DNA from 4 places in the Staphylococcus schleiferi genome. Region 2 is predicted to be linked to each of the others. Evidence: riboswitches for the same ligand, from Rfam matches in the RefSeq annotation. Region 2 holds a riboswitch; each other region holds the start of a gene.
What was found. Region 2 has a riboswitch for S-adenosylmethionine ahead of MUA40_RS01350 (LLM class flavin-dependent oxidoreductase). Riboswitches for the same ligand answer to the same signal wherever they lie in the genome.
Positions count from the first base shown of each region.

Region 1: linked by a shared signal. The riboswitch ahead of MUA40_RS03480 (M20 family metallopeptidase) and the one ahead of MUA40_RS01350 (LLM class flavin-dependent oxidoreductase) in region 2 are both predicted to bind S-adenosylmethionine.
Region 3: linked by a shared signal. The riboswitch ahead of metK (methionine adenosyltransferase) and the one ahead of MUA40_RS01350 (LLM class flavin-dependent oxidoreductase) in region 2 are both predicted to bind S-adenosylmethionine.
Region 4: linked by a shared signal. The riboswitch ahead of MUA40_RS09565 (methionine ABC transporter ATP-binding protein) and the one ahead of MUA40_RS01350 (LLM class flavin-dependent oxidoreductase) in region 2 are both predicted to bind S-adenosylmethionine.

Region 1 is NZ_CP094712.1:782,627-784,834, reverse strand. It holds gene MUA40_RS03480 (M20 family metallopeptidase) at 1-1,112, opposite strand, end outside; SAM riboswitch class I at 1,178-1,286, opposite strand; gene MUA40_RS03475 (S-ribosylhomocysteine lyase) at 1,465-1,941, shown strand; gene MUA40_RS03470 (DoxX family protein) at 2,066-2,208, opposite strand, start outside.
Region 2 is NZ_CP094712.1:329,749-331,956, reverse strand. It holds gene MUA40_RS01350 (LLM class flavin-dependent oxidoreductase) at 1-1,153, opposite strand, end outside; SAM riboswitch class I at 1,200-1,299, opposite strand; gene MUA40_RS01345 (O-acetylhomoserine aminocarboxypropyltransferase/cysteine synthase family protein) at 1,463-2,208, opposite strand, start outside.
Region 3 is NZ_CP094712.1:1,060,858-1,063,065, reverse strand. It holds gene metK (methionine adenosyltransferase) at 1-1,061, opposite strand, end outside; SAM riboswitch class I at 1,168-1,277, opposite strand; gene pckA (phosphoenolpyruvate carboxykinase (ATP)) at 1,609-2,208, shown strand, end outside.
Region 4 is NZ_CP094712.1:2,024,969-2,027,176, forward strand. It holds gene MUA40_RS09560 (methionine ABC transporter permease) at 1-61, opposite strand, end outside; gene MUA40_RS09565 (methionine ABC transporter ATP-binding protein) at 54-1,082, opposite strand; SAM riboswitch class I at 1,178-1,288, opposite strand; gene MUA40_RS09570 (thioredoxin family protein) at 1,329-1,643, opposite strand; gene MUA40_RS09575 (toprim domain-containing protein) at 1,609-2,004, opposite strand; gene gcvH (glycine cleavage system protein GcvH) at 2,083-2,208, opposite strand, start outside.

The sequences.
Region 1 (2,208 bases), 450 kb from region 2:
ATCAGTGCTTTATCCCCCATTGGACTTGCAGCAGCTTCTCTAAATCGATGGGTATGCCCCACCAAGCTTCTTGGCCCAATTTTGACATGTGGGTGTATCGTTGGTACAACATGGCTGACATTCCCCGTGTCCGTTGAACCATACCCAAAATCATCATGACTTACCTCTTCCCCTAGTTCTGTTGCATATTGTTCAAATAACAAATCGAGTTCTGGTGATTTCACAAACTCATTGACGCCATTTTGAATAGGCTCAAACTCAAAATCACAACTCATTTGTATCGCTGCCCCCTTAGCGATATCATGAACACGTCCAGTGAGAACATCCAATTCCTTTCGTGTCGTCGCACGCGTATAAAAACGTGCATGTGTGAAATCTGGAATGATATTCGCGGCCTTGCCACCATCTAAAATTACGCCATGTACGCGCTCAGTCTTTTTAATATGCTGACGAATTTGTGCAACACCATTAAAAAAACTAATCATCGCATCTAAAGCGTTACGTGCTTCATAAGCATTCTCTGAAGCATGCGCACTTTTACCATAAAATTTAATATCTAGTACATCTACCGCAAGTGTGTGATTGGTTGGATATGTTTCATTACCTGGATGTACCATTAACGCAACATCTACATCGTCAAATATGCCTTCTTTAACATAACTCGCTTTGGCACTTCCATTTTCTCCGCCTTCTTCAGCTGGGCAACCGAAGATGACGACTTTCCCACCGATTTCTTCGACGACCTGCTTAAGTGCTGTACCTGCTAAGACACTCGCTGTACCGATAATGTTATGACCACAGGCATGACCTAATCCTGGAAGTGCATCATATTCAGCAAGATAGCTGATTGTAGGCCCTTCCTTTGCCGATTCATAAGTGGCTATAAATCCAGTTGAATGACCTGCAATGTCGCGCTCAACTTCGAAACCACACTCAATTAAATGATCAATGAGCAATCTCGAAGCAAATAACTCTTCATTTCCAATCTCAGGTCTTTCATGAATTTGATGACTCATATCAATGTATTTCAATCTGTTGTTATCTATATAATCTAAAATCCGTTGTCTCACTGATACCAAATTAAAACTCCTTCCAAACAAAAAAGTTATCATCCTATACTATCAACACATATGTTTTCAAGTGTGGTTGATGTACGCCGGTGATAACATCTTTGTCGTTTTTATCTTTCAGCCCATTATAGACTGTTGGATTTAGCACCTTTATCGCTTTACGATGAGGTTGCAGGGCTTCGTAGGGCCAATTCCCTCCACCACTCTTGATAAATATTTATTAAATTTGTACTTATTTTATCGGATTTAGGACAATTTGTCATGTATTTTTTACAGATAAATCAAAAATTTCTATCTTATTTTTTGTATAACTGAGTAATTAGCTCAGTTTTTTTACTTTCAATCATCCTAATTTGTGTTAAAATGAAATTACACATGAAGGAGGTTTGTACAAATGCCAAAAATGAACGTTGAAAGTTTTAACTTGGATCACACTAAAGTGGTTGCGCCTTATATTCGCTTGGCTGGTAAAATGAAAGGAATTAACGGAGATGAAATTTATAAATATGACATTCGTTTCAAGCAGCCAAATAAAGCGCACATGGACATGCCTGGATTGCATTCTCTAGAGCATTTGATGGCTGAGAATATTAGAAACCATACAGATAAAGTGGTTGATTTAAGTCCGATGGGTTGCCAAACTGGTTTTTATGTTTCTTTTATCAATCATGATGATTATGACGATGTATTAAATATTATTGAAAAAACAATACAAGATGTACTTGAGGCAAAAGAAGTTCCTGCTTGCAATGAATTACAATGTGGTTGGGCTGCTTCACATTCTTTAGAGGGCGCTCAAGCAATTGCACAATCATTTTTAGATAAACGTGACCAATGGCATGATGTTTTTGGAACAGGTGCACACGTATAAATATAAAGTCACGTTTTAAAATAGAATGACGATATGAAAATAATGATAAATCGCTTTGACTGAACAAAAGGCATTCCAAATTGTGTGTGATACACAACTTGAAATGCCTTTTTAAAGTTTACAATTATAATTTTTTAATGAGATACATGAAAAGGAATTGAAGCGGTAGTCTACCGTATCTTGCCGTGTCTGATAATTCTTTATCACCAAGCGGCAATCGACGTCGTGCCATATAAATATTTGCTGGAAAAACAGATAATAAGAAAT
Region 2 (2,208 bases):
ATAATTCCAATTGATCAGCAATTTGTGAGGGTGTGCCGATGAATTTAGCCGTCCCATTACCTAGCCCGTGATTTTTCACCGCTTCTCGCAATGTCCATTTTCGATGTGGATCTTTTGTATATAAATTGAGATTGCCTTGCATCGCTTCGGTCTCGATATTTTCGATATATTCATCTGGATCATATTGAGAAAAATCAATACCTGTATGTCCGCTTAACAACGCGACTGAACCTTCATAGCTGACTTCATTTTGAAGCGCTTCATATTTTTCATAAGCCTCTGCTTCAGTTTTACCGATAATAGGCAAAACCATTGGAAAAACAAGTATATCTTCTCCATTACGGCCAAATTGTTGTGCCCTTGTCCGAATGTCTGTGACATATGTTCGCAACGATTCAATAGAGGTATGTTTTGTAAACACAGCCTCAGCATGCTTTGCAGCAAATGTTTTACCTTTTTCGGAAGCACCTGCTTGAAATAAAACAGGTGTTCTTTGAGGGGAAGGCTCTACAAGATGCGGTCCGGGTATATCGAAAAATGTACCTTTATGGTGAATCGCATGAACTTTAGAAGGATCCGCATACGTATCTGTCTCTCGCGCTTTAACCACTGCATCATCCTCCCAACTGTCTTCCCACAGCTGATAGCTCACTTGCAAAAATTCGTCTGCACGGTTGTAACGTAACGCTTTAGGTAAGCGCTCTTTTAAACCTAAGTTTACTGCTTCACTTTCTAAATAAGACGTCACAACATTCCAACCTAATCGACCATTTGTTAGATGATCGAGTGTAGATAATTGACGTGCCAACTTATATGGCTGTGCATAAGTAGTTGAGACAGTAGGTGCAATACCAATATGCTCAGTTACTGCTGCAATGGCGGAAACGAGCGGAATAGGATCGTGTGCGGGGAGTTGAACTGCATGTTTCACTGCGGCGTCATGGGATTGGTTGTAAACACTATAAGTGCCCAAAACATCAGCAATAAAGATACCATCAAATAAACCACGTTCTAAAGTTTGAGCAATATCCGTCCAATATTTTAAATTGTGGTGTGTCGCTCCTTTATCTTTTGGATGTTTCCATAAACCTGAAGCATGGGGAGAGGGAGAGTTTTGGACGAATCCGTTAAAATGAATTTGTTTTCGTGTCATGAACATTACCTCCTAAAAAATAGGAAGATAAGGCATAGCTGTAGTTGACTTATCTTCTAGCAATTGCGCTACTGGAATTGGCACAGTGAATGCATCCTGTTGCCGCGATTTCATCGGGCCAGTCCCTCCATCTCTCTTGATAAGACGATGATGTATATTCATGGGGTACTTTTTAATAAGTGAAAGGTAAAACAATGACCGGTAGAATAATCACTTCCTTCACATGGTGGCTTACGCTTTAAAAGCGTTCATGTCAATCTACCGGATCATGAATTTCCCTTTATTTTCATTTTGTGTGACGCTTAAAAATTAAATTTTGGCAAAGCCTTTTTCCAAATCTGCAATAATATCATCAATATGCTCAAGGCCTATCGAAAGACGAATCGTCTCAGGGGCAATACCTGCTGCTTTTTGCTCTGCTTCTGTCAATTGTTGATGTGTCGTTGATGCAGGGTGAATGACAAGTGACTTTGCATCTCCTACATTCGCTAATAAAGAAAATAATTCTAAGCCTTCAATAAACTTTTTACCTGCTTCGTATCCGCCTTTGACACCAAAGGTAAAGATGGAACTTGCACCTTTTGGTAAATACTTCTCTTTTAACGCGTAATATTCACTCGTCGGTAAACCCGCATATTTAACCCATGCGACTTTATCATGCTTTTCAAGACATTGTGCAACTTTTTCAGCATTTTCGACATGTCGTTCTAATCGTAATGAAAGTGTCTCTAAGCCTTGCGTTAGTAAAAATGCATTGAATGGTGAAATCGCTGCCCCTGTATCTCTTAAAATTGTTGTACGAATTTTAAAAGCAAGTGCGGCTTCTCCAAATTTTTCACTGAACACTAAACCGTGATAAGATGGATCGGGTTCACTTAATCCTGGAAACTTGCCATTATCCCAGTTAAAGTTACCTGCATCAACAATGACACCACCCATCGATGTTCCGTGCCCACCAATAAATTTGGTCGCAGAGTGAACAACAATATTCGCGCCATATTCAATCGGACGTAAAAGATAAGGTGTCGCAAATGTATTATCAACAATAAGTGGTA
Region 3 (2,208 bases), 730 kb from region 2:
ATAATTCCAGCAGGTCTTAAATCAAAGTGATCACGTACGGCTTGAATTAAAGTATCCTCACTGACTTTTCCTGTGCCAAATGTATCGATAGCGATAGAAACGGGCTGAGCGACACCAATAGCGTAGGCAAGTTGCACTTCACATTTATCCGCAAGTTGTGCAGCTACAATGTTTTTTGCGACATAGCGCGCTGCGTAGGCTGCAGAACGGTCGACTTTTGTAGGATCTTTTCCTGAAAAAGCACCCCCACCATGACGGGCATAACCACCGTAAGTATCCACAATAATTTTACGGCCAGTTAAGCCTGCGTCACCTTGTGGACCACCAATGACAAAACGCCCTGTTGGATTAATGAAAAATTTAGTCTCTTCATCTAATAAGCTTGGGTCTACTGTTGGATAAATAACATACTCTTTAATGTCATTTTGGATTTTTTCTAATTCAATTTCTTCGTGATGTTGTGAAGATACAACAATTGTATCAATACGTTTGGGTTGATTTTGTTCATCATATTCAACCGTCACTTGGACTTTACCGTCTGGTCGTAAATAATCTAAAGTTCCATTTTTACGGACTTCTGATAAACGTTTCGATAATTTATGTGACAGGTCAATTGGTAATGGCATGAGTGTATCTGTTTCATTTGTCGCAAAACCGAACATCAAGCCTTGATCGCCAGCACCTGTATTTAACTCTTCGTCATTCATTTCATCACGATATTCTAAAGCGCGATCGACACCTTGTGCAATATCAGGTGATTGTTCATCTATCGCTGTTAAAACAGACATTGTTTTATAGTCGTAACCATACTTCGCACGTGTATAGCCAATCTCTTTAACTGTTTCGCGTACGACTTTTGGAATATCTACATAAGTGGAAGTAGAAATCTCACCCGCGATTAAGGCCATACCTGTCGTCACTGTCGTCTCACAAGCGACACGTGCATTTTTATCTCCTTTCAAAATTTCATCCAAAATTGCATCAGAAATCTGGTCTGCAATTTTATCAGGATGACCTTCTGTTACTGATTCTGAAGTAAATAAGCGTCTGTTGTATGTCATAATAAACTCCTTTATATAATGGATTACGAACATTCTCTCTCTGAGCTCAATAAAAAAAGAGCCTTTCAACACTATAAAATAGAGTGAAGGCTCTAACGTCCATTCGCTCTTATCGTTCAGACCATATTTGTCTGCAAACGGTTTGGCACCTTTCTTCGTTAAAAGAGGTTGCTGGGTTTCATTGGGTCCATGTCCCTCCACCACTCAGGATAAGAGAATCCGTTAGCACTATATTACATAACTTTTATCAGTCTGTCAATTTCGTACTTATGCACAAATCACTTCTAAAAACCTTTCCTATCTATAAGGTTGATGTTGAATACATCGATATTCATGTAAGAAGCCACTAAAAAAATGATAAATTTGAGTGAACCATTGAAACTTTCGATGAATTTAACGCTGAAGTCATAGTCATAATACGTAAAAATAAATATTTAATCTAAAATCTGTTATTTCCCCTTAAATATAGTAGGGATTATTTCTCTAATATGTTATACTCTTAAATTGTAAAGGCTTACATTCAACAAAATTCGGAGGGGATTAGATCATGTCATTCAATACTAGTGCGTTAGAGGCATTAATCGATAAGCCAAGTTCACATTTTCAACTTACAACAACCGAACTTTATAACAAAATCTTAAAGCGTGATGAAGCAGAGTTAACAGAACTCGGTGCCATCAATGCGAAAACGGGTGAATACACGGGGCGCTCACCTAAAGATAAATTTATTGTAGACAATCCACAGGTAAAAGACGATATCGATTGGGGGTCAATCAATCAACCGATTTCTGAAGAAAAATTTCTCAATCTCTACCATAAAGTTATTGATTACTTAAATGACAAAGAAGAATTGTTTGTTTTTAATGGCTATGCAGGAAGTGATTCAAATTCACAACTTAAACTGACAGTAGTTAATGAATTCGCATGGCATAATTTATTTGCACAAAATATGTTTATTAAACCAACTTCTAAAGAAGAAGCTTCAAAAATCAAAGCAGATTTTACATTAATTTCTGCACCTCACTTTAAGGCAGACCCAAAAATCGATGGTACACGCTCAGAAACTTTTGTTATTATTTCTTTTAAGCATAAAACAATTTTAATTGGCGGCACAGAATATGCGGGTGAAATGAAAAAATCAGTCTTT
Region 4 (2,208 bases), 830 kb from region 2:
GCCAACGTACATTCGGCATTGTTATCATCTCTTGAAGTATTTCGCTAAAACTCTTACCCATGACTGACCACCTCTACATCGATATTTTGTGACTCTAAGTCCGCTTGTACTTCATCAAAATTTATTTTTGAGACATCTTGAATGTGCACGAGTAAATAGCCTATAGTGCCCGTTTTTGAATGTTTAATATTCCCCTCTAAAATATTGGCTGAAAGATGATATTCTTGCGAAAGATGGGACAATATCGGACGTGTTGTATTATCGCCAGAAAAAGTCAATTTAATTAAAATATCATCCTTTGCTAGAGGAAATGTCGCTACAAGCTCATCGCTCTCATCACTCGGTTTCAAGTCTTCTTGAACAAAGCGACGTGTCACTGCGTGCTGTGGATTTTCAAAAATATCAGAAACTTTACCTTGCTCAATGACACGACCATTTTCCATTACAGATACTTCATCACAAATTCGACGAATGACGTGCATCTCATGCGTAATAATAATAATCGTTAAGTTCTTTTCCTTTTTAAGTTGTAAAAGTAAATCTAATATTTCATCTGTCGTTTGAGGGTCAAGTGCACTTGTTGCTTCGTCACACAGTAAGACTTCTGGATCATTGGCCAGTGCGCGGGCAATGCCGACACGCTGTTTTTGACCACCTGATAATTCAGAAGGATACGCATGCTCTCTCCCTTTCAAACCGACACGTTCAACGAGCTCTAATGCTGTCTGCTTTGCTTCACTTTTTGCAACACCTGCAATTTCTAGTGGAAAAATAATATTATCCAATACCGTTCTTGACCACAATAAATTAAAGTGTTGGAAAATCATGCTGACTTTTTGTCGTTTTTTACGTAAATCTGCTTTACTTAGCTGACCTATGTTATCCCCGCCGATAACCACATCGCCCGATGTAGGTGTTTCTAGATAATTAAATAATCGTATTAAAGTACTTTTACCAGCACCAGAAAATCCGATAATACCATAGATTGAACCCTTCTCTATCTTTAGGTCAACATGATCTACAGCTGTCACAGATTTTGATTTACTCTCGTACTTTTTAACGATATTTTTAAGCTCAATCATACTGTTCCTCCTTGTGTTTCCCCTCTTATCTGCAAAATAAAAAATGCTTTCTCTTTTTAAAAATGAAAGAGAAAGCACTAACACGAATCGCTTTTCTCTCATCTTCAAAAGTAAAATTTTTACTTTATGTGAATTGGCACCATTTCTATATACTAGACGGTTGCCGGGCTTCATAGGGCACATCCCTCCACCACTCCGGATAAGAGTTTTCTGACTATTTAATTGATATTAATCTTATCATTGTAATCAACATGCGTCAATCACTTTTTTTAATTTTTCTAATAAGTACGGTACAGATTGAAAAGCATACAATCTTTCTACTTCTTGATCATAATGCATGATCATTAACACAGGCACAGACTGTATTTCATTTGCTTGACTCCAATCTGGGTGAAAATTTAAATCTATTTTCACAATTGGTAATTGTGTCATCTCATTGGCAATATCTAACATTCTTTCAGACATTTTACATGTCCCACACATCGGTGTATAACCGAATATGAGATGAACGTTTTGATCACTATTTCTATATATATTGTTCAATTGCTCTGAAACACTCATGATATGAATACTTCCCTTTAACATAAAAATCTTTTTTTACTTTAAATCCAAAATGTTGTAATACATTAGAGAGGTAATCGCGTGGACAACGTGCCACTTCACTATAATTCGTATCGATGAAAATATCGATGCGCTCACTCAAATAAGTTGTAAACCATTTGCGGATTTTTCGACCTTCCGCATCTGAATCTACTAAAATGTAGACCTGTTTATCATACAAATATTCAATCATATTGTCTAATTTTTCAATTCCCATCGTTCCATGTGTACATATAATTTCGACAGGTTCTAACAACACCTCTTGAACACGTTTTTTATCAGATTTACCTTCTACAACAATAACCTTATTGATCATCGCCATGGTCTTCACCTTCTAAAAAATATTTGAGTACAAAAAACTCCTTGATAATCAGATTACCGAGGAGTCTTTATGCGGGCATTATTCACCAATCATTTGTTCATAATCAGCTGCACTTAGTAATGCATCTAATTGGCTTTCATCGCTTAATTCAACTTTTACCATCCAAGCTTTTTCGTAAGGTGATTCGTTAACCGCTTCAGGTTC